One region of the Variovorax sp. R-27 genome, then DNA from elsewhere that is predicted to be linked to it. Evidence: riboswitches for the same ligand, from Rfam matches in the RefSeq annotation. Region 1 holds a riboswitch; the other holds the start of a gene.
What was found. A riboswitch is a leader RNA that binds a small molecule or an ion and turns the genes downstream of it on or off. The one in region 1 is predicted to bind glycine.
Positions count from the first base shown of each region.

Region 2: it holds a riboswitch for glycine, as region 1 does, so the genes downstream of both, ACN9MV_RS04195 (D-amino acid dehydrogenase) here and gcvT (glycine cleavage system aminomethyltransferase GcvT) in region 1, are expected to answer to the same signal.

Region 1 covers NZ_CP183984.1:4,233,170-4,244,951, forward strand. Annotated here, with positions in the region: gene ACN9MV_RS19860 (hypothetical protein) at 247-843, opposite strand; gene ACN9MV_RS19865 (tetratricopeptide repeat protein) at 933-1,418, shown strand; gene ACN9MV_RS19870 (DUF3455 domain-containing protein) at 1,456-1,992, opposite strand; gene ACN9MV_RS19875 (RNA polymerase sigma factor) at 2,120-2,713, shown strand; gene ACN9MV_RS19880 (anti-sigma factor) at 2,710-3,462, shown strand; gene denD (D-erythronate dehydrogenase) at 3,501-4,520, shown strand; gene ACN9MV_RS19890 (TRAP transporter substrate-binding protein) at 4,565-5,539, shown strand; gene ACN9MV_RS19895 (TRAP transporter small permease) at 5,637-6,149, shown strand; gene ACN9MV_RS19900 (TRAP transporter large permease) at 6,161-7,453, shown strand; gene ACN9MV_RS19905 (L,D-transpeptidase Cds6 family protein) at 7,560-8,024, shown strand; gene ACN9MV_RS19910 (hypothetical protein) at 8,123-8,683, shown strand; glycine riboswitch at 8,717-8,807, shown strand; glycine riboswitch at 8,820-8,932, shown strand; gene gcvT (glycine cleavage system aminomethyltransferase GcvT) at 8,978-10,150, shown strand; gene gcvH (glycine cleavage system protein GcvH) at 10,210-10,581, shown strand; gene gcvP (aminomethyl-transferring glycine dehydrogenase) at 10,633-11,782, shown strand, end outside.
Region 2 covers NZ_CP183984.1:936,791-948,572, reverse strand. Annotated here, with positions in the region: gene rfbB (dTDP-glucose 4,6-dehydratase) at 1-866, opposite strand, end outside; glycine riboswitch at 983-1,083, shown strand; glycine riboswitch at 1,087-1,203, shown strand; gene ACN9MV_RS04195 (D-amino acid dehydrogenase) at 1,296-2,597, shown strand; gene ACN9MV_RS04190 (FIST signal transduction protein) at 2,604-3,884, opposite strand; gene ACN9MV_RS04185 (PhaM family polyhydroxyalkanoate granule multifunctional regulatory protein) at 3,930-4,679, opposite strand; gene ACN9MV_RS04180 (PLP-dependent aminotransferase family protein) at 4,772-6,217, opposite strand; gene ACN9MV_RS04175 (LysE family translocator) at 6,332-6,931, shown strand; gene ACN9MV_RS04170 (DMT family transporter) at 6,940-7,878, shown strand; gene ACN9MV_RS04165 (PLP-dependent aminotransferase family protein) at 7,939-9,141, shown strand; gene ACN9MV_RS04160 (LysE family translocator) at 9,164-9,802, shown strand; gene ACN9MV_RS04155 (glutathione S-transferase family protein) at 9,839-10,480, shown strand; gene ACN9MV_RS04150 (PhzF family phenazine biosynthesis protein) at 10,486-11,409, shown strand; gene ACN9MV_RS04145 (VOC family protein) at 11,431-11,782, shown strand, end outside.

The DNA.
Region 1 (11,782 bases):
TTGTGTGGAAAAGCCCTCTTCGGAGGGCTTTGTCGTTTTCGGTGATGCGTGCGTTCGGGGTGCGTGCGAAGGGCGCCGGGTGCTCCCCTCCGCGAATGTCCCCCGGCCTGCGGCCTCCTCCTTTATTTCGCTGCGGGGAGCACCCGGCGCCCTTCGCACAATGAGTGCTGCTGTTGTGTTCGCCGACCAACTGCCGCTCTATCGGCTCTTCAACGTCTGTCCGCACTCCCCGCGTCCAGGAAATATTTACGGCTTCACGCCGCCTCCGCGCTTGCGCGCATACAGATACGCCCCGGCCGTGCCGCATGCGACCGGCAGTGTCAGTGCCAGCCACGCGTACCAGCCGGGTATCGAGGATCCGTAGGGCCCTATCACCATGAGCACGAAGAACGAAGCCGTCATCAGGCCTGCGGCCAGCCCGTGCCGACAAGGCCGGCTGCGCGCATGCGATGCGGCGACATAGCCACAAGCAAGGTAGACACACACCCCGAGCGCAAACGACAGGACGAGGCTGGGTGTCAACGCAAAACCGTAGACCTGCGCATAGGCCTCCTTGGGAGAGGCGCCCAGCGACTGCAGGACCAGGGTGCTCACATTAGCGAGCAGGGTACTGCCATAGGTCTGTCCGCCGACACCAACCGCCGCGCCAAGCAACGCGGCGCGCCAACTGAACCGGTCGCTATCGATCCGGTCCGGGTCGAGATTGCGCACGGCATCCGACACTTCAAATCTGCTGTCCATGAACTGATCCTCCGCTCCAGCAGGTACTTTAAGCGTGAACTCATCCGCGACAGGAGCACTGCGGAAAGCATCGTCCGGTTTTTTCCGCGGCGATGCGTCCATTCGGAAACCCGTGGCGTAAATGGAATCAGGACGGCGATGCACGTTGCCGCCCGCCAACCCATTCAACTTCTCGAAGAGGATCTTTCGCCATGAACACCCTGCTCCACCGCATCGCCATCGCCGCAACTCTGGCCCTCGCCGCCGGCCACGTGCTCGCCGCAGACCCGGCACCTGCCCCCGCACCGGTCGCCAAGGCTACGCCTGCCAACAAGCTGTCCGCCGCCCGCGCGCTGATCGCCGACAGCAAGTGGACTGCAGCCATCAGCGAACTCGAACGCGTCAACGACACCGGCAATGCCGACTGGAACAACCTCATGGGCTACACCCTGCGCAAGTCCGGCGCCGGCAAGTGGGCCGCCTCGGAGAAGTACTACGACGCCGCGCTGAAGATCGATCCGAAGCACGTCGGTGCGCTCGAATATTCGGGCGAGCTGTACATCTCGATGGGTGACCTGCCCAAGGCCGAGCAGCGTCTTGCCGCGCTGGGCCAGGCCTGCAACATGGCTTGCCCGGAGTACAAGGACCTGAAGGCTTCCGTCGAGAGCTTCAAGGCCGGTGGCGCCAAGAAGAGCTGAGCATGAGGCGGGCCGGCCGGCCCGCTTCATGTGGCGGCTACCTGGCAACCAGGAAGACGTAGTCCGCGCTGTAGTCCTGCCGGATGCGCTTGCCCGCATCGGCCTGCGCCTCGCACCCCTTTGCCGGCGCATTGCCGCCAAGGGTATTGATGCGCTGCACGCTGGTAACGTCGGCCAGTTTGCCGGGGCCGCCCGCCGACTTGGCGGACAGCAGCAGCCACGGAATGTCGGCCTCGCGCTGGCCGTTGGCGCGGGCCTTCACCGTGCCCAGCGTCTTGCTGCCGTCCAGCGCGGTCCAGTTGGGCCCCGCGCCGTGCGTGCCGGCCTTGGCGCCGCCGGGGCCGTAAAGCTCCGCCTCGGGCGCCACGAACTGCCAGGCCAGCGCGCCCTTGTCGCCGGCCTTGCATTCGTAGATCTGCACGCCCACTGCGTGCCAGGTGAAGGCGGCGCGTTCGCCATCGGATGCCTTGATGGCGGCCGGCAGCTCGGTGGCTGGCGATGCGCAAGCGGCAAGCAAGGCGGCGCCCAGCAGGGCAGTGCACGAGGGAAGAATTCGCGTCGATTTCAATGTCATGGCATTTCCCGGTTCAGGAAGAAAAGATAAACGAACGAGTGCGGACCGGATCATCCGGCCCTTCTCCAGAAACGACACGCACGCAGGAACGGATGCAATACTCGCCCGCATGAATAGAAATATTCTGATGAGCCTGCAAGACCTGATCGCTGGCGCGGCCCGTGGCGACCACGCGTGCTTTGCGCAGATCTACGAACGCACGCACCTGCATCTGTTCGGCGTCGCGGTTCGTATGTTGGGCAATGAACAGGCGGCCGAAGACGTGCTGCAAGAGGCCTATGTGAGCATCTGGAAAAACGCGGGCGGCTATCGCTCCAGCGTCGACGGGCAAGAGATCCAGCCCATCACCTGGCTGATCGCGATCGTGCGCAACAAGGCGCTGGACGCGCTGCGCGCGCGCAAGCGGCGCAACACCCACGAACAACCGCTGGCCACGGGTCCGGACGGCGAGGCAGAAACCGAGGCCGATACGGCAGCCGACCCGGCCCCCGGCGCAGCGCAGCTGTTCGACCAGGCCATGCATGCGCTTCGCATCGATGGCTGCATGTCTGCGCTCGACGGCAGCTTCCGCCAGAGCCTGGCGCTTGCCTACTACCAGGGCCTGTCGCACACCGAGGTGGCCGCGCAGATGAATGCGCCGCTCGGCACGGTCAAGGCCTGGATCCGGCGCGGGCTCGACAAGCTGCGCGCCTGCCTGAGCGCGCAGGGGGTGGCGCCATGAGATACACCGACGCCCGCCTGCTCGATGCACTGGCATCGGCCTACGCACTGGGCACGCTCGAGGGCGGCGCACGGCGGCGCTTCGAGCGGCTGATGCGCGATCGCGCGGACGTGCGCGACGTGGTGGCGCAATGGGAGCAGCGGCTCGGGCAGCTGGCCCTGTCGGTGCAGCAGCGCAAGCCTTCGGCCGATCTCTGGCGCGCGATCGCCGCACGCACCCAACCCGCCCAGGCACAGCAAGCACGACAGGCGCGGCCTTCTCGCTGGACCGGCTGGCTGCGGCCCGCAGGCTTCAGCTTCGGCGGGCTCGTGGCGGGCGTCATCGCCGCGAGTGCGTTGTTCCTTGCCGTGCCCGGCGCCTTCATCACGAGCGACCAGCTCGCGATGCGCACGGGCGAGCGGCTGCCGCAAAGCTATGTGGGTGTGCTCACCGACACCGAGGGCCGGGGCCGATTGCTGGTCAGCTCGCTGCGGCATGGCCGCACGGTCACACTGAAGGTGCTGGGTGCGACAGCGCTGCCCGTTTCGGGCGATGAACGGCTCGTGCTGTGGGCCTTGCCCGCCGATGCAGCGCCCTTCGCCATCGGCACGGTGCCGGCGAGCGGCGCTGGCACGCTGACGCTGCCCGACACCTCCGAGAAACTTCTGTCGAAGGTCTCGCGCCTCGTCGTGACGCGCGAGCGCAGCGCCTCGCCCGCGGCCCCCAGCGCCGACGTGGTGTTGAGCGGCGCCTGCGCCAAGCTCTGGTGAGCCTCGCTTATTCTTGCGGCTCACAGGAGACAAAACCCATGCAGATCGTCATCACCGGCGGCGCCGGTTTTCTGGGCGCGCGCCTCGCACGCACGCTGTTGAAGCAAGGCAAGCTTTCGCTGGCCGGCGCACCGGCCCGGCCCATCGAACGCATCACGCTGGTCGACCGCGCGGGCGCTCCCGCCGACCTCGCGGCCGATGCGCGCATCACCACCGTGACGGGCGACCTGAACGCACAGCTCGCCGCTGACGCAGATGCCACCGTCTGGCGCGAAGCCGATGCCATCTTCCACCTGGCCGCCGCGGTGAGCGGTGAATGCGAAGCCGACTTCGACCTCGGCATGCGCAGCAACTTCGCGGCCACGCATGCCTTGCTCGAAAAAGTACGCACGCTCGGCACGAAACCCGTGCTGGTGTTCGCCAGTTCGCTCGCAGTGTTCGGCGATTCGCCCGAGCAGCCGCTGCCGAAGGTGATCGAAGACCACACGCTGCCCACGCCGCAGACCAGCTACGGCATCCAGAAATTCATTGGTGAACAGCTGGTGGCCGATTTCACGCGCAAGGGTTTCGTGCGCGGGCGCAGCGTGCGGCTCATGACGGTGAGCGTGCGCCCGGGCAAGCCCAACGGCGCGGCCTCGGGCTTCTTCAGCGGCATGATCCGCGAGCCGCTGGCCGGGTTGCCCGCCGCCTGCCCCGTGCCCGACGCAACGCCTGTCGCCATTGCGTCACCGGCGCGCACCATCGAAGGCATCATCCGCGCCGCCGAGGCCAGCGATGCGCAGTGGGGCCCGCGCACTGCGCTCAACCTGCCCTCTCTCGCCACCACGGTCGGCGAAATGGCCGCGGCGCTGGAGCGCGTGGCCGGCAAGGCCGCCACCGCCCTGCTGGACCGCACACCCGACCCGACGATCCAGCGCATCGTGAAGACCTGGCCGGGCCACATCGATACCGTGCGCGCGAGGGCGCTCGGGCTCACGTCCGACGAAAACTTCGAGGCCGTCATTCGCGAGTACGTCCGTGAAAATCCCGACGCGGTAAAGCTCCCGGGTGTTGCATAGTCCGTTGCGCCTGACGCGCACCTGACCCCAACCCCGGAGACATCATGAAACTCGGCCACATCGCCGCCGCCTGCCTTTCGCTTGCCCTGGGCACTTCCGCCTTCGCGCAGCAACCGACCGTTCTGAAGATCGGCTACGCGACCTCCAAGGAGTCGCACTACGGCGTGGGCTCCACGGTGTTCTGCGAAGAAATCGAGAAAGGCACCCAAGGCCGCTACAAGTGCCAGCACTTCGCCAACTCGGCACTCGGCGGCGAGCGCGAGCAGATCGAGGCCATCCAGCTCGGTACGCAGGACCTGGTCAACACCTCGACCGGCCCGGTGGGCAACTTCGTGCCCGAGGTCAAGATCGTCGACATTCCGTTCCTGTTCCGCGACTACGACCATGCGCGCAAAGTCATGGACGGCCCCATCGGCCAGGACATCCTGACCAAGTTCCCGAGCAAGGGCATCATCGCGCTGGCCTGGACGGAGAACGGCTTTCGCCACATGACGAACAGCAAGCGCGACATCGTCAAGCCCAGCGACGCGGCCGGCCTGAAGATGCGCACCATGGAAAACAAGGTGCACATGGACGGCTACCGCACCTTCGGCATCCTGCCCACGCCCATGGCTTTCCCCGAACTGTTCGGCGCGCTGCAGCAAGGCACGGTCGACGGGCAGGAGAACCCGATTCCGGTGATCCTGTCGTCGAAGTTCTCGCAGGTGCAAAAGCACCTCTCGCTCACAGGCCACGTGTACTCGCCGGCGCTGCTTCTGCTGTCGCCGAAGGTGTGGAACAAGCTGTCTGACGCCGACAAGAAGGTGTTCACCGAAGCCGCGAAGAAGGCCGCCATTGCCCAGCGCAAGAAGGTCAACGACGACGAGAACAACGGCATTGCCCAGCTCGAGAAAGACGGCATGAAGGTCACGCGCACCGTCGACGGCGCCGCCTTCCGCGAGGCGCTGAAGCCCGCCTACGTGAGCTACGCCAAGGAATTCGGCGCGGACAACATCAAGAAGATCACGGACGTCAAGTAAGCCCTGAGCCGCAACGGCCGACCCTCCGGCAACGCGCCCGGCACGCATGCGTGCGCCGGGCGCTTCGTTTTTCAGACAGAACAGAGAACAACACAAAGTGCAAGCCTTCGAGCGCTACTTTCTCGCCGCCAACCGCTGGGCGCTGATTCTTCTGCTGGCCGCCATGTCGGTCATCATCTTCACCAACGTCGTGCTGCGCTACACCACGAGCCAGTCGCTCGAATGGGCCGAGGAGGTGTCGCGCCACATGATGATCTGGCTCACATTCCTGGGCGCCGGGCCGGTGCTGCGCTACGGCGGGCACATCGCGGTCGAGAACCTGCAGGACGCCTTGCCCCGCAGCGCGGCCGTCGCGGTGCGCATCGTCGTCGCCGGGCTGCTCTTCGCATTCTTCGGCTTCATGGTCTGGTACGGCTGGCTGTACATGGAACGCACGATGTTCCAGCTCACTGCCGTGACTCAGATTCCGTTCGCCTACATCTACAGCGCGATGCTGTTCGGCGGCATCTTGTTGATCGTGCACTGGCTGCTGGTGGTGCGTGGCTACGTGCTGCGCAGGGAGTTCGCGTCCGACGCGCACTTCGACGCCAACGCCTCGGCGTCGCTGTAGGGAGAACGACCATGGACGCAAGCATTGTTCTGATCGTTTCCGCCTGCATTTTCCTGGCCATCGGCGTGCCGGTGGCCTTTGCGCTGGGCCTTTCCACCGTTACCACGCTGATCCTTGCGGAGAACTACCCGCTGATGGTGCTGCTGAAGGAAACCTTCACCGGCATCGACAGCTTTCCGCTGATGGCCGTGCCCTTCTTCATTCTTGCGGCCGAACTCATGAGCGGCGGCTCGCTCACCGAGGTGCTGCTGCGCTTCGCGGGCCAGTTCGTGGGCCACCGGCGCGGCGGGCTGGGCTACACCAACGTGGTGTCGCTGACCTTCTTTTCGGGCATCTCGGGCTCGGCGCTGGCCGACGCGGCGGGGCCGGGGTCGATGCTCATCAAGATGATGGACAAGGCCGGCTACGACCGCTCGTACGCGGCGGCGCTCACGGCCTCGACCGCCATCGTGGGGCCGATCATCCCGCCCTCGATCATCATGATCATCTACGCGCTGCAGGACGAAAGCGTATCGGTCGGCACGCTGTTCGCGGCCGGCATCATGCCGGGCATCCTGATCGCGGTGGCGATGTGCGTCGTGAACTTCTACGTCTCGAAAAAGCGCAACTACAAGGGCGACGGGCAAACGCCGCCGCTGCGCGAGATCCTGGTCACGACCTGGAAGGCGATTCCCGCGATCCTGCTGCCGGTGGTGATCCTGGGCGGCATGCGCGCCGGCTGGTTCACGCCGACCGAGGCCTCGGTGGTGGCGGTGTTCTATGCGCTGGTGTGCGGCAAGTTCGTCTACCGCACGCTCGAGTGGAAGATGCTGCCCGACATCCTCTCGCGCTCGGCGTTGCTGTCGGCTTCGGTGCTGATCATCATCGGACTGTCGGCCTCGTTCGCGTGGGTGCTGACCATCGAGGGCATTCCGCAGCAGATGGCCGAATGGCTCATCAGCATGAACCTCTCGCCGTGGATGTTCCTGATCATCGTCAACGTGTTCCTGCTGCTGTTCGGCATCTTCATCGAGCCGCTGCCGGGCGTGATGGTGCTGGCGCCGATCCTCGCGCCGGTGGCCATCAAGCTGGGTGTGGACCCGGTGCACTTCGCGATGATCGTGATCTTCAACCTCACGCTGGGCATGATCACGCCGCCGGTGGGCGGGCTGCTGTTCGTGACCTGCAACGTGTCGAAGGTGCCGATGTCGGCGCTGGTGAAGGAACTGGTGCCGTTCCTTTGGGCGCATGGGGCTGTGCTGGTCATCCTGACCTTCGTGCCCGCGCTGAGTACGTGGCTGCCGCACGTGCTCGGGTTCAAGTAACGGATTGGACTCCGGGGCCTGATCGGCCCGGTGAATCGGCGGATGTTCACTGCCAGAATCGGGCGACGGGCCGAGGGCCGACAACCGACAAGGAGGGGACTGCGCCATGAATCGATTCCTGAGCTGCCTGCTGGGCGGCGCCTTGCTGGCTCCGGCTGCCTTCAGCGCCCCGTCCGCAACGCCCGCCGCGGTACCAGCCCCCGTATCGGCAGCAGCGACGGCCGATCCCGCCTCCAGCATCCGCGAAGTCGAAGCCGCCGTGCGCGCCTGGGCCGCGGCCTGGTCAGCCCGGGACGTGGTGCGCTACCTGGCCGCCTATGCACCCGACTTCACGCCGCCCCGAGGCCAGGACCGCAAGGCCTGGGAGGCGGACCGCCGCGCGCGCATTACCGACAAGACGACCATCAGCGTGAGCATCGACAGCCTGGTCATCAGCGTCCAGGGGCAGGCGGCCAGCGCGAGCTTTCAACAGACCTACAGCGCCGACAAGCTGCGCGAGAAGAGCCGCAAGACGCTGGAATTGCAGCGCGTGGGCAACCAGTGGCTCATACGCAAGGAAAGCGCGGGCTGAAGGCCAGCCGCGATTGCCCCTGTAAAGCAAACGGTTCATGAAGATGTCACCACTTGCAACGATGCTGCAGCCCTCGATTCCCGAAAGCTGTGGCTGCCATGTTTCCCACCAAGACCGACAAGGCGCGCGACGAACTCCAGGGCGGACAGCGCACGCTCAGCCAGCGTGAGCGGGCCCTGCTGCTGATGGCCGATGGCCGGCGCTCGCTGACCGACTTCAGTCCGCTGTTCTCCAACCGGGTCGAAGCCGAACAGGCGATCCAGGCGCTGGTGCAGCGGGGTTACCTGCAGGCCCCGCAGGCTGCTGCTGCGGCACCGGCGCCCGCACCGGTAGCAGCCCCCGCCCGGCCCGCGCCTATCGCCGCCGCCGAGCCGATCCAGGTCGCCACCACCTCGGCCGACACCTTCGACGGCAAGCGCTCGCTGGCCACCACGCGCATGTTCCTGTTCGACATCTGCGAGCGCATGTTCGTGCGGCGCGACCCGAAGTTCGCGCTGCAGATGCGCGACGCCCTGCGCGAGGCCCGCGACCGCGAGGCGATGCTGACCATCGCCGCGCTGATGCTCACCGAGATCGAGAAAACCGCCGGGGTGGAGCGGGCCGAATCGCTGCGCGAGCGCATCGACAAGCTGCTGCCGCCGGCCGAAATCATCCACTGACGCCAAACCCCGGCCCCGCGCGATCCACTACACTCGCCAGGGTCAGGAGAGAGCCCCGCGTGCCGGGGCCGCCGAAGGCGCAGGGGTTTCCCGAACGCTCAGGCAAAAGGACTGACAAGGCGCCGGTGAACACCGGCGTTTCCTTGCTGGAGAGAGGCCGTTGCAGTGAAAACTGCCCATCGGCCCACCGAAGGAGCAAACCCCGATCGTGGGGCGAATCTCTCAGGTAAAGCGGACAGCAGGGGTGGCCCATGGCTTGCGTCATGGATTTCGTCTGCCCCTTTGGAGTGCCCCGTGGCTGCTTCTTCCGCCCCCGCTACCGAACTTCTCAAGACGCCGCTGCACGACCTCCACGTGGAGCTCGGTGCCCGCATGGTGCCCTTTGCCGGCTATTCGATGCCGGTGCAGTACCCCGCCGGCCTGATGGCCGAGCACAAGCACACGCGCGACGCGGCCGGCCTGTTCGACATCTCCCATATGGGCCAGTTGCGCCTCGTCGGGCCCGATGCGGCGGCGGCTTTCGAAACCCTGATGCCCGTCGACGTGATCGACCTGCCCGCCGGCAAGCAGCGCTACGGCCTGCTGCTGAACGACGAAGGCGGCATCCTCGACGACCTGATGTTCTTCAACGAGGGCAACGGCTCGATCTTCGTGATCGTCAACGGCGCCTGCAAGGTGGCCGACATCGCCCACATCCAGCAGAAGATCGGCAGCCGCTGCCAAGTGCAACCCCTGCCCGACCACGCCCTGCTCGCGCTGCAGGGCCCGCAGGCCGCGGCCGCGCTGGCGCGGCTGTCGCCCGGCATCGAGCGCTTCGTGTTCATGACGGGCGGTGCGGTGCAGATCGGCGGCATTGCCGCCTTCGTCACCCGCAGCGGCTACACCGGCGAAGACGGCTTCGAGATCTCGGTGGCCGCGAAGGATGCCGAGGCGCTGGCCCGCCTGCTGCTGGCCCAGCCCGATGTCAAGCCCATCGGCCTGGGCGCGCGCAATTCGCTGCGGCTCGAAGCCGGCCTGTGCCTCTACGGCAACGACATCGACACCACCACCACGCCGGTCGAGGCCTCGCTCAACTGGGCGATGCAGAAGGTGCGCCGCACGGGCGGCGCGCGCGAAGGCGGCTTTCCGGGCGCGACAAAGATCCTCGCGCAGCTTGCCGTCGCTGCCGCAGGCGCTGCCGGCCACACCGACCACGACACGCTGAAGCGCAAGCGCGTGGGCCTCGTCGCCCTCGAACGCATTCCGGTGCGCGACGGCACGGTGCTGCAATCTTTCGAAGGCCATGACATCGGCATCGTCACCAGCGGCCTGCTCGGCCCGACGGCCGACCGCTGCATCGCCATGGGCTACGTGGCCACCGCCTTCGCCGAGCCGGGCACGCGCGTGCAGGCCATCGTGCGCGGCAAGCCGGTGCCGATGGAAGTCTCGACGATGCCTTTCGTGCCCACCCGCTACTACCGCGGCTGAGCCTGGTCTACAGGCTAGGCTCTGCACCCCGATTCATTTTTTCCACGAGGAGTTTTTCCATGAGCATCAAGTACACCAAGGACCACGAATGGGTGTCGGCCGAAGGCGACGCAGCCACCGTCGGCATCACCGTGCATGCGCAGGACGCGCTGGGCGACGTGGTGTTCGTCGACCTGCCCGAAGTCGGCAAGACCTTTGCGCAAGGCGAAGTTGCCGGCGTCGTCGAATCGGTCAAGGCCGCAGCCGACGTGTTCATGCCCGTGTCGGGCGAGATCACCGAAGTGAACGAGGCCCTGCGCGCCGATCCGTCGCTCGCCAACAGCGACCCGCTGGCCGCCGGCTGGTTCTTCAAGGTCAAGCTGAGCGAACCCGCACAGCTCGACGCCCTGCTGGACGCGGCCTCCTACGACAAGTTCGCCGCCGAGTCCTGATCCGCTGAGTTCTTCAGCCACCTTCCTTCTTCTCCCCGAGCCCTCACCGCCATGCCGACGCCCGCCCTTCCCTCTTTGCAAGAACTAGAGAACGCCGAAGAATTCCTCGCCCGCCACATCGGCATCGATGCGGCGGACGAGGCGCGCATGCTGCCGGTGATCGGCTCGGAAACGCGCGCGGAGCTCATCGACGGCATCGTGCCCGCGGCCATCCGCCGCGCAAAGCCGATGCGCCTGCCCGCACCGGCAACCGAAGCCGATGCGCTGGCCGAGCTGAAGGTGATGGCGTCGAAGAACAAGGTGTTCAAGAACTTCATCGGCCAGGGCTACTACGGCACGCACACGCCGGGCGTCATCTTGCGCAACGTGCTCGAGAACCCCGCCTGGTACACCGCCTACACGCCCTACCAGGCCGAAATCTCGCAGGGCCGCATGGAAGCCCTGCTCAACTTCCAGACCATGGTGTGCGACCTCACGGGCATGGCCATCGCCAACGCCTCGATGCTCGACGAGGCCACGGCCGCGGCCGAAGCCATGACGCTCGCCAAACGCAGCGTGAAGAGCAAGAGCAACGTGTTCCTGGTGTCGGGCGACTGCCATCCGCAGACCATCGAAGTCATCAGGACGCGCGCCGCGCCGCTGGGCATCGAAGTGAAGGTGAGCACCGTGTCGGAAACGCTGCCCCACCTGATGGTGAGCGGCGAGTTCTTCGCCGCGCTCGCACAGTACCCCGCCACCACCGGTCACGTGCACGACCTGCGACCACTCGCAGGCCACGCGCATCAGTGCGACGCCGCCCTCATCGTCGCGGCCGACCTGCTGGCACTCACGCTGCTCGTCGCACCCGGCGAATTCGATGCCGACATCGTCTGCGGCACCACGCAGCGCTTCGGCATGCCGCTGTGCAACGGCGGCCCGCACGCCGCCTACCTGGCCTGCCGCGACGAATTCAAGCGCTCGCTGCCGGGCCGCCTGGTCGGCGTGAGCGTCGACACGCACGGCCAGCCCGCATACCGCCTCGCACTGCAGACGCGCGAGCAGCACATCCGCCGCGAGAAGGCAACGTCGAACATCTGCACCGCGCAAGTGCTGCCGGCCGTGGTGGCCAGCATGTACGCCGTTTACCACGGGCCCGATGGCCTCACGCGCATTGCGCAGCGAGTGGCAGCGCTCACGGCAATCCTCGCCAAGGGCCTCACGC
Region 2 (11,782 bases), 3.3 Mb from region 1:
TCGGTGACGTAGGTGATCTGTTCCTTGTACGGCTTGCCGTCGGCCCTGGGGCGCAGCTCGTCGAGCAGCGCACACACGGTGTTGACGATCTCGATGTTGGGCTTCTCGTTCCAGCCGCCCACGTTGTAGGTCTCGCCCAGCTTGCCGGCTTCGAGCACGCGGCGGATGGCGCTGCAGTGGTCCTTCACGTAGAGCCAGTCGCGCACCTGCATGCCGTCGCCGTACACGGGCAGGCTCTTGCCGGCCAGCGCGTTGACGATCATCAGCGGGATGAGCTTCTCGGGAAAGTGGAAGGGGCCGTAGTTGTTCGAGCAGTTGGTGGTCAGCACCGGCAGGCCGTAGGTGTGGTGCCAGGCGCGCACGAGGTGGTCGCTGGCGGCCTTGCTGGCCGAGTAAGGGCTGTTGGGCTCGTACTTGTTCTCTTCGGTGAAGGCGGGGTCGGTCTTCGACAGCGAGCCGTAGACCTCGTCGGTGGACACGTGCAGGAAGCGGAAGGCCGTCTTCTGCTCGGCTGGCAGCGCGCTCCAGTGGCCGCGCACGGATTCGAGCAGGCGGAAGGTGCCCAGCACGTTGGTCTGCACGAAGTCTTCGGGGCCATGGATGGAGCGGTCCACATGCGATTCGGCGGCGAAGTTGACCACGGCGCGCGGCTTGTGCTCGGCCAGCAGGCGGTCGATGAGGGCGCTGTCGCCGATGTCGCCCTGCACGAAGATGTGTTTCGGGTTGCCCTTGAGCGACGCGAGGGTCTCAAGGTTGCCTGCGTAGGTCAGCTTGTCGAGGTTCACGACCGGCTCGTCGCCGTTGGCGATCCAGTCGAGTACGAAATTGGCGCCGATGAAGCCAGCGCCGCCGGTAACCAGGATCATGAAGTCCCCTGCTGATATATGGAACGATCGCCTTGCGGCAAATCAACAGGCGATTATCCCATTCGGCCAGAGGAGAGAAATCAAAGGTTGGCGCCCGCGCAAGCCCCGCCTACAATCGCCCCACTGCAGGAGAGCGGGCCACCCGGGTGGCCCTACCGAAGGCGCAAACTCCCATAAACGCTCAGGTCGGTCCGAACAAGGGACCTGTACTGCACCAACTGAAACGCCGTCTGGAGAGCCATCACACCGCCCAACGTGGTCGTGATGCACCGAAGGAGCAAACCCTCTGCGGGCGCAGCGGGTGAATCTCTCAGGTACCGAGGACAGGGGGAGCGGCAACTTGGACTACGGTCGTCCGATTGCTTTGCTATTTATTCAATAGCACACCACACCCGTCGTTCAAGCGCTGCAACCTCAAAGGTACTTGAAATGCGCGTGATCGTTCTTGGCGCCGGCCTGCTCGGCGTGACCTCGGCTTACTACCTCCAGCAACTCGGCCACGAAGTGACCGTGATCGACCGGCAGGCCACCCCGGCCGCCGAAACCAGCTTCGCCAATGGCGGGCAGATTTCCGTCAGCCACGCCGAGCCCTGGGCCAACCCCAGCGCGCCGCTCAAGGTGCTGCAGTGGCTGGGCAAGGAAGATGCTCCGCTGCTCTTCCGCGTCCGCGCCGACATGCGCCAGTGGCTCTGGGGCCTCCAGTTCCTGCGCGAATGCACGCCGGCGCGCACCCGCCACAACATCGAGCAGATCGTGCGTCTCGGAACATACAGCCGTTCGATGTTGCAACAGTTGCGCCGCGACACCGGCCTGAACTATGACCAGCGCACGCAGGGCATCCTGCACTTCTACACGACGCAAAAAGAGTTCGACGGCGCCCTCGCGCCCGCCGAGCAGATGCGCGCACTGGGCTGCGAGCGCCAGGTCATCTCGGCCGACGAAGCCGTGAAAATCGAGCCCGCCCTCGCCCACATCCGCCCGAAGCTGGCCGGCGCCACCTACACGGCCGAGGACGAGTCCGGCGACGCCAACCGCTTCGCGCGCGAGCTCGTGGGCCTGGCCACCGCGGCGGGCGTCAAGTTCCTGATGAGCCACACCGTGACCGCGCTGCGCGAAGCCGGCGGCAGCATCGATCACGTCGAAGCCACCGATAGCGAAGGCCGCTTCCAGCGCATCCGCGGCGACGCCTTCGTGCTGGCAATGGGTTCATTGAGCCCGCTGTATGCCGCCCCGCTGGGCATTCGCCTGCCGATCTACCCGGCCAAAGGCTATTCGGTGACGCTGCCCGTCAAGAACGCGTCGAAGGCCCACCAGGTCTCGCTGACGGATGACGAATTCAAGCTCGTGTTCTCGCGCTACACCTCGGAGTCGGGCGACCGCCTGCGCATCGCCGGCACGGCCGAGCTCAACGGCTACGACCGCGACCTGAACCGCGTGCGCTGCGAAGCCATCGTGCGCCGCGTCGAAGAACTGTTCCCCGGCGCCGGCGACACCACGCAGGCCCAGTTCTGGACCGGCCTGCGCCCCGCCACGCCGAGCAACGTGCCGCTGATCGGCAAGACCAGGCTGCCGAACCTGTTCCTCAACACGGGCCACGGCACGCTCGGCTGGACGCATGCCTGCGGCTCGGGCAAGTCGATCGCGCGGATCGTGAGCGGGCTGGCGCCGGAGGTAGATTTCGCGTTCACCGGCATGCCTGCGCCCGCGCCGCGCGCGCTGCAGCCGGCCTGATCGCGTTCAGTCGTTGGCGGTAAACACCGTCAGCACCCCGGTATAGCCATACAGGTGATGCCGGGCAATCTCGCCCGCAGCGAAGAACCCGACCAGCGGCACGTCGCCCAGCGCGTGCCGCACGATCTGCAACTCAGCGCCCGGTGCGCCGAAATGCGGCCCGCCGCGCCCCGAGCAGCTCACGTACACCGCCCCTGCGATGCGCCGTGCCGGATGCGGCGCCGCCTCGGCCTCGCCCGCCGCCACGGCGCGCGCGGTGGCGAGCGTCTGCTCTTCGGGCTCCAGCTCCTCGCGAATTTCCGCGCAGATGCGCATCAGGTCGGCCCGCGCGGCCTGTGCGTTGCGGCGGCAGAAGGTCAGCCGCATGCCGGCCTCGGCCACATCGGCAATGGCGATGCCGCGCCGCGTCGGGTCCAGCCCGATGATGTGGCGCACCAGCACGTCGGCGCCCAGGTCGCCGGTGCGGCGGATGCCGTCGCTACCGGCATCGGCCAGGCCGACCAGCGTGTTGCGCACGGCGTCGATGGCCTCCTGCGGCCGTTCGAGCGACACCTGCAGATCGGCCAGCAGCACGTCGAGCGCCGGCTCGCCGTCGAGCTTCAGCAGCAAATTGCCGTCGGCCTCGGTGATCTCGCGCTCGCGCACCGCCCCCGAGCGCAGCGGCTGGCAGCCCTGCGTGACGCGCGACACCAGCCGTACGCCTTCGCCGAACACCACGCCCGACAGGCCGCCCGAAAACACCCCACCCGCCGCCCCGTGCCCGCGGATGTTGCCGTTGCCGCCGACTGCGAACTGCAGCGCGCTGCCGCGCCCCGAAGACAGCCCGCCGAACAGATAACCCGTGTCGGTGCGCCCCGCCATCTCGGCGATCAGCTCGGCCAGGTCCGGCGTTGCCGGGTCGGCATGCACCAGCGCCGTGTGCGCCTCGAAGCCGCTCATTTCGGAATTGCCCAGCGGCGCCACGCCCGAGAACACGCGGTACTGGTCGCTGGGCAAAGCGCAAAGCATCAGGCTCATGCCGGGTTCGTCGAAGTACTCGGCGTTGTTGGCCGACACGCCGATGCCGACGGTGCCCGACCAGTCGGTCACTTCGGGCAGCTCGGCGCTCAGGTGGTCGAGGATGTCCTGCGCCTCGCTCGCATAGTGGTCGGTGATGTAGAGCAGCCCCAGCGTCGGCGACGAGGCGTAGTCGGGCAGGGCCATCTGTGCCCGCAGCTGGGCCAGCACGAGGCCGGCCGCCATGCGCCATTGCGGATGGGTGGCATGACCGGAGGGAAACAACTTCATGATGCGTGCCAACCCGTTCTCTTCAACAAATGGATGTGTATGACGTCAACGCCGGGCGGAGGTTCGCTTGCGCGCGGCGGTCGACGTCTTCTTTTTGGCAGCCGGCGCTGCAGCCTTCTTGGCCGCAGCAGGCTTGCGGGCGGCCGTTGTTGCCGGCTTGCCCATGACCTTGCCGACCGCATCGGCCAGCGGCTGGGCCATGGCCGGCACCTTCAGCTGGGCCGCGTCCTGCAGTGCCGAGCTGGCGATCTGCTGGAACTGTTCAGTGAGCGAGCCCCACCACTGCATGGGATCGACCACGCCGGCGCCATCGGCTGCCGCGGTCTTTGCCTTGGCCGAAGCCGGCCTGCTGCGCGGCTTCGTCGGTGCTGGAGCCTCTTCTTCGGGCATCTCGTCCTCTTCCTCGACCTCTTCGGGTTCGGGCTCCGGAGCTGCCGCGGCAGGCGCCGGCGCCATCGCGGCTGCCTGCTTGGTGAACGCGCTGGCGATGTCTTCCATCCGCACGTTCATGCCGCGCAGCGTCGACAGCGTCATCTTCTGCACTTCGAGCGCCTGGATCGTGGCCTTCAGGGCATGGCCGTTCTGCTCGAGCCAGTACTGCACCGTCTTGAGCTCCTGGATGCGCTTGTCGACCTCTTCCACGCTCAGCGTGGGAGCCACCCAGCTCGCAAGGCTCGGAATCCCTGGCACCGAACCGGCGCCGGTGCCTGCTGCGGCGCCACCGGCGAGGTTCTTCAGGAAGTCGAATCCGGGGACGAACTGGCTGAAGTCGAAGGGCTTGCTGGCGGTGCTCATGCGGGTGGTCTCCTGGGTGGGTTTTCTTGTGTTGCCAGCTTACTCCAAGCCTCCGGCCTTTTGGCCCGGACCTCCCCGCCTTTTACCTGCCATCAGAGCTCGCTTCGGACCTTGCTGAACACCTTCCAGAAGGTCGCGTCCTGCGACGTGGCGAAGTTGATCCGCATCATCGTGCTCGGCGGCCGGCGCGCATGGAACAGCGAGCCCGGCGCCAGCAGGTAGCCCTGGTCGAGCATGCGCTGCGTGAGCGCGTCGGTGTCCACGCCCGTATCGACCCAGCCGAACAGCCCCGCCGGCTCCGAGGCAAAGGTGCAGCCGTGCGACATCGCCAGCTTCACCGCCCGCCCCCGCGCCCCGTCGAGGCGGATGCGCACGCGCTCCGAATGCCGGCGCAGCTGCCCCTGGTCGATGCACCACGACAACGCCCTCTCGAACAGCGTGGGCGAGGTCAGCGTGGCCAGCAGCTTGGTTTCGAGCAGCCGCTCCTTCAGCGCCGGGGGCGCGGCCAGGAAGCCGATGCGCCAGTTGGGCGCCAGGATCTTGGCAAAGCCGCTCACGTAGATGGTGCGCTGCAGCCCGTCGAGCGCGCTGAGCCGGGTGGCGTGCTCGGGCGCGAGGTGGCTGTAGGTGTCGTCCTCGACGATGTGGAAGTCGTATTCGTTGGCCAGTTTCAGCACCCGGTGTGCGCTGCCCGGCGTGAGGCTGTAGCCGGTCGGGTTGTGCAGCACGCTCACGCTGACGAAGAGCTTGGGTTGGTGCAGCGCGCAGTACTGCGCCATCACCTCCAGGTCGGGCCCGTCGGCGCGCCGCGGCACCGGCAGGATGCGCATGCCCAGCGCCTCCAGCCGCGCGAACTCCAGCGCCCAGCCCGGCTCCTCGACCATCACAGGGTCGCCGGCGCGCAGCAGCGTGCGGCTCACGATGTCCAGCGCATGCGTGGCGCCGATGGTGGTCACTATCTGGTCGGGCGAGGCCGGCACGTTGATGCCCACCAGCTTCTGCGAGAGGCTGCGCCGCAGGCTCATGTCGCCGGCCGGCTCGCCGTACTGGAGCGACAGCTCCTGCAGGGCGGCTGTACTGGTCATGCGCCGCACGGCCGTGGGCATGAAGGTGGACGACATCCAGTCCGGCGGAAACACCCCCATGCCCGGCTGCGGCTTGTCGCTCGGGCGGTGGAACATGCTGCGGATCAGCGAACTCGCGTCGGCCGGTATGCGCGAGGCCATCATCTGCACCGCCATCGCCGCCGGCATGCCGCTCGCGCCACCGGCGTCCGCGCCGTGGTTCGGACGGCCGTCCTGTACCGGTGCCGAATCCCGCACATAGAAGCCGCGCTGCCGGCGGGCCTCGACCAGCCCCTGCGCCAGCAGCTGGTCGTACGCGGCGACGACGGTGTACGGGCTCACGCCCTGCTGCCGCGCGCATTCGCGCACCGAGGGCAGGCGAGCGCCGGGCGGCAGCAGGCGGGTGCGGATGCGCTCGGCCAGGCGATCGGCCAGTTGCCCCGTCAGCGACTGGGTGGAGGTGCGTGTCAGCATGCGTTGTTTTGGGCTGTGCCGGCTTCTGTGTCGAAGGAGTGACCAATACAGATTGCCCGATTGTTCGACCAACTGTACTGGAACTGTAATGGTCTCAAGTTTAGAGTGTGTGTCATGAACTGGCAAGAATTCACCGCGCTGCTGGTGCTGGCCACGGCGATGAGTTTCTCGCCCGGTCCCAACACCACGCTCTCCACCGCCCTGGCGGCCAACGGCGGCCTGCCGCGCGCCATGCGCTTCGTGGTCGCGGTGCCCGTGGGCTGGACGCTGCTGCTGGCGCTGTGCGCCGCCGGCATCGGCGCGCTGGTGGTGGCAATGCCTTCGCTGCGCCTGGCCATCAAGGCGCTGGGCATCGGCTACCTGCTGTGGCTCGCGTACAAGCTCAGCGGCAGCGCCACGCTCGGCCAGGCCGACGGCGCCAAGCTGTCGGTCGGCTTCGGCCAGGGCGTGATGCTGCAGTTCGTGAACATCAAGGCCTGGCTGCTGGCGCTCACGCTGGTGGCCGGCTGGATCGCCGGGCAGCCCGATGCGCTGCGCCGCTTCGCCATCGTGGCGCCGGTGATGCTGACCTATGCCTTCATCAGCAACTTCGCCTACGCACTGGTCGGCGCGCTGCTGCGCGAATGGCTGGCCAAGGGTTCGCGGCTGCTGTGGTTCAACCGCGCGATGGGCCTGGTACTGGTGCTGACAGCCTGGTGGATGGTGAGCGTATGAAGCTCGCCATGAAAGACGAGACGCTGGGCATGTGGCTCGGCGTTGTAGGCGTGGCCATGTTCGCCGTCACGCTGCCGATGACGCGCCTGGCCACCGGCACGCAAGACGCACCGCAGCTGTCGCCGTGGTTCGTCACGCTCGGGCGCGCGGCGCTGGCGGGCGTGCTGTCGGCCATCTTCCTGCTGGCAACGCGCTCGCCGCGGCCTGCAGCGCACCAGTGGAAGCCGCTGGCCTTCGCGGTGCTGGGCAATGCCATCGGCTTTCCGCTGCTGTTGGCCTATGCGCTGCGCGTGGTCACGGCCAGCCATGCGGCGGTGGTGACTGCCCTGCTGCCGCTGGTCACGGCCGCCGTCGCGGCCCTGGTGCTGCACCAGCGCGCGCGGCTCGGCTTCTGGCTCTGCGCCATTGCGGGCAGCCTGCTGGTGGTGGCGTTCTCGGTGCTGCGCGCGAGCCAGAGCGGCCATGGCTTCGGCTTCGAATGGGCCGATCTGCTGCTGCTCGGCGCGGTCATTGCCGCCTCCATCGGCTACATCTACGGCGCGCAGGTCACGCCGTCGCTGGGCGCCGAGCGCGTGATCTGCTGGGTCTGCGTGATGGCGCTGCCCTTCACGCTGCCGGCCGCGCTGGCGCTGTGGCCGCAGCAGCCCGTCGCCACGTCGGCCTGGCTGGGCTTCGTCTACGTCGGCACGTTCTCGATGTGGATCGGCTTCTTCGCCTGGTATCGCGGCCTGGCCCTGGGCGGCGCGCTGCGCGTGAGCCAGACCCAGCTGCTGCAGCCCTTTCTCTCGATCCTCGCGTCGATCCCGCTGCTGGGCGAGCCGCTCGACATGGTCACGCTGGGCTTCGCCGTCGCGGTGGTGGCCACGGTGGTCATCGGCAAGCGCCTCTCGCAGCCGCAAGACAACAAGGCCCGCGTCGTATACCGTGGCGACATCCAGCCGGATTGAGCGCCGCCACGCCTGCCCGCATCATTCGAATCTCACCTCACCGCCTGAAAGAAGAAAGCCATGAACTGGAAACTCGCCGCCCGCGCCGCCAAGATGAATCCCTCGGTGCTGCGCGAAATCCTCAAGGTCACCGAGCGCCCCGGCATCATCAGCCTGGCCGGCGGCCTGCCCTCGCCCAAGACCTTCCCGATCCAGGCTTTTGCCGACGCCTGCGCCGAAGTGCTGCACAACGACGGCCAGGCCGCCCTGCAGTACGCCGCCAGCGAGGGCTACGCGCCGCTGCGCCAGGCCGTGGCCGACATGCTGCCGTGGGACGTCGACGCCTCGCAGGTGCTCATCACCACCGGCTCGCAGCAGGGCCTCGACCTGGTCGCCAAGGTGCTGATCGATCCGGGCAGCAAGGTGCTGGTCGAAACGCCCACCTACCTCGGCGCGCTGCAGGCCTTCGGCCCGATGGAGCCGCACCCCGTGGGCGTGGCCAGCGACGATGACGGCGTGATCGTCGAAGACCTGGTGGCCAAGGCCAAGGACGCACGCTTCGTCTACCTGCTGCCCAACTTCCAGAACCCCACCGGCCGCACCATGACCGAAGAGCGCCGCGCCGCCGTGTCCGCCGCCGCTGCGGCAGCCAACCTGCCGATCGTCGAGGACAACCCCTACGGCGAACTCTGGTTCGACGAAGCCCCGCCGCTGCCGCTGGCCGCGCGCAACCCCGAAGGCGTGATCTACCTGGGCTCGTTCTCGAAGGTGCTGGCCCCCGGCCTGCGCCTGGGCTTCCTGGTGGCGCCCAAGTCGATCTACCCCAAGCTGCTGCAGGCCAAGCAGGCCGTCGACCTGCACACGCCGATCTTCACGCAGCGCATGGTCTCGGCCGTGATGAAGGACAAGTTCCTCGACCGCCACGTGCCCACCATCCGCGCCCTCTACAAGCGCCAGCGCGACGCGATGATCGCCGCGCTCAAGCGCGAGATGGCCGGCCTGGACGTGAAGTTCAACGCGCCCAAGGGCGGCATGTTCCTCTGGGCGCGCCTGCCCGAGGGCATCGACACCGTGACGCTGCTGCCCAAGGCGGTGGAGCGCAACGTGGCCTTCGTGCCCGGCGCGCCGTTCTACGCGGGCGAAGGCGATCCGCGCACGCTGCGCCTGTCGTTCGTGACGGCCAGCGTCGAAGAGATCGACACCGCCATCGCCGCGCTGGCGCAGACGCTGCGCGAAGAGCTGGTGCTGCTCGGCGACAAGAAGCTGGCCGCCGCACAGGCCTGAAAGCACAAACCAGGAGCCTCCCTTGATCGGCCTTGCAACGCTGTCGCTCTTCCTGCTCGCGGTTCTGGCGCTGTTCCTGTCGCCCGGCCCGAACATGGCTTTCGTGCTCTCGCACGGTGTGGCCCATGGCCCGCGCGGCGGTTTTGCGGCGGCCATCGGCATCTCGGCGGCCGACCTGGTGCACACGCTGTTCGCGGCCACCGGCGTCACCGCGCTGGTGGCCGCGTGGCCGCCTTCGTTCGACGTGCTGCGCTATGCGGGGGCGCTGTACCTGGTGTGGCTGGCGGTGCAAGCGCTACGCAACGGTGGCGGACTTCGCATCGGTGCGCAGGCGCAGCCCGCCGGCTTCGGCCGCATCGTTCGCATGGCGCTGCTGAACAACCTCGTCAATCCGAAGGCGCTGCTGTTCTTCATGGTGTTCCTGCCGCAGTTCGTCGACCCCTCGCGCGGCAGCGTGCCGCTGCAGCTGGTGCAGCTCGGCGTGGTGCTGTCGATGGCCGCGCTGGCCTTCAACACGCTGCTGGGCGCGTGCAGCGGCCAGGTCGGCCGCTGGCTGCACAACCGGCCCGGCGCGGCGCGCTTCCAGAGCGGCCTGCTGGCCGCCGTGATGCTGGGGCTGGCCGTACGCCTGCTCTTCCTCGATCGTCCCTCGCCCCGCTGAAGCGGGCAGCAAAGAAAAGATAGAAAGAAACCGACCATGCTCAACATCTGGGGCCGCATCAGTTCGATCAACGTCCGCAAGGTGGTGTGGTGCGCGCAGGAGCTCGGGCTCGACTTCCAACGCACCGAGGCCGGCGGCAAGTTCGGCGTGGTGCAGACGCCCGAATATCTCGCGCTCAATCCGAATGCGATGGTGCCCACCATCGACGACGGCGAAGGCGCCGAGCGCGTGACGCTGTGGGAATCGAACGTGATCGTGCGCTACCTCTGCGCCAGGCATTCGCACGGCAACTTCTACCCGAGCGAGCTGCCCGCGCGCTTCGACGCCGAGCGCTGGATGGACTGGCAGCAGACCACGCTCAACCGCACGAGCCGCGACGCCTTCATCCAGTGGGTGCGCACGCCGCCGTCGGAACGCCAGAGCGCGCTCATCGAGGCGTCCGTCCGCGACAGCGAAGCGCTGTTCTCGATGCTCGACGCGCATCTTGCGAGCCAGCCGTACATGGCCGGCCAGCGCTTCACCATGGCCGACATCCCGGTCGGCTGCGAGGCGCACCGCTGGTTCAACCTGCCGGCTGCCGAATACCGCAGGCCGAACTGGCCGAACGTCGAACGCTGGTATTCAGAGTTGCTTTCCCGCCCGGGCACGCGCGGCGTGCTCGACCTCCCCCTCGAATGAACCCGATGAAATCCCGCCCCTTCAAGCAAGTCGACGTCTTCACCGCCACCGCCTACTACGGCAATCCGCTCGCGGTGGTGATCGATGGCCAAGACCTCGACGACGCCGCCATGCAGCGCTTTGCGCAATGGACCAACCTGTCCGAAACCACCTTCCTGCTGCCGCCCACCGATCCGGCCGCCGACTACCGCGTGCGCATCTTCACGCCCGGCGGCGAGCTGCCCTTTGCCGGCCACCCGACCATCGGCAGCTGCCATGCGTGGCTGCAGGCCGGCGGCAAGCCCAAGGCTGCAGGCCTGGTGGTGCAGCAATGCGGCGCCGGCCTCGTGCCCCTGCGGCGCGACGGCGAGCGCCTGGCATTCGCCGCGCCGCCCCTGAAGCGCAGCGCCCCGAGCCCCGCGCTGCTGGCCAAGGTGGCCGGTGCGCTGGGCCTGAAGGCGCAGCAGGTCATCGCGGCGCAAGTGCTCGACAACGGTCCGGTCTGGTTCGGCCTGCTGGTCAACGACGCCGACGCCGTGCTGGCGCTGCAGCCCGACCACCGCGCCCTGAAGGAGCTGGGCGTGAAGGCCGGCGTGGCGGGCGTGCCCGCGGCGCACGACACCGCGCTGCTCATCGGCCGCTCGAACCGCGAGGCGCGCGCCTTCGGCAACCGGCCCGCGACCCCGAACGAAGACGGCGCGAAGATCGACCTCGAGGTGCGCGCCTTCGCCGAGCCTATCGGCGTGCAGGAAGACCCGGTCACCGGCAGCCTCAACGCCAGCCTGGCCGAATGGCTGATCGCCGACGGCCACATGCCCGAGCGCTACCTTGCCGCGCAGGGCCAGTGCCTGGGCCGCGCGGGCCGCGTCTACATCGAGCGCGACGCCGAAGGAAAGATCTGGGTCGGCGGCGACGCCGTGACCTGCGTCGACGGCCACGTCACGCTGTAAGCACAACGCCTGAGGCCCGCCATGCACGCGCAACTCGACCACCTCGTGATTGCCGCCGCCTCGCTCGCCGAGGGCGTGGCCTGGTGCGAGGCAACGCTCGGCGTCACGCCGGCCCCGGGCGGCTCGCATCCGCTGATGGGCACGCACAACCGCCTGCTGAACATCGCAAGCGACGCCTTCCCCGCGGCCTACGCGGAAATCATCGCGATCGAGCCGGGCAAGCAGCCCTCGCGCCCCAAGACGCACCGCTGGTTCGACCTCGACGACGCCGCGCTGCAGGCCGGGCTCGCACAGCATGGCCCGAAGCTGATTCATTTCGTCGCCCGCGTGCCCGACGCGCATGCGGCAACGCGGGCGCTCGCACATGAAGAGC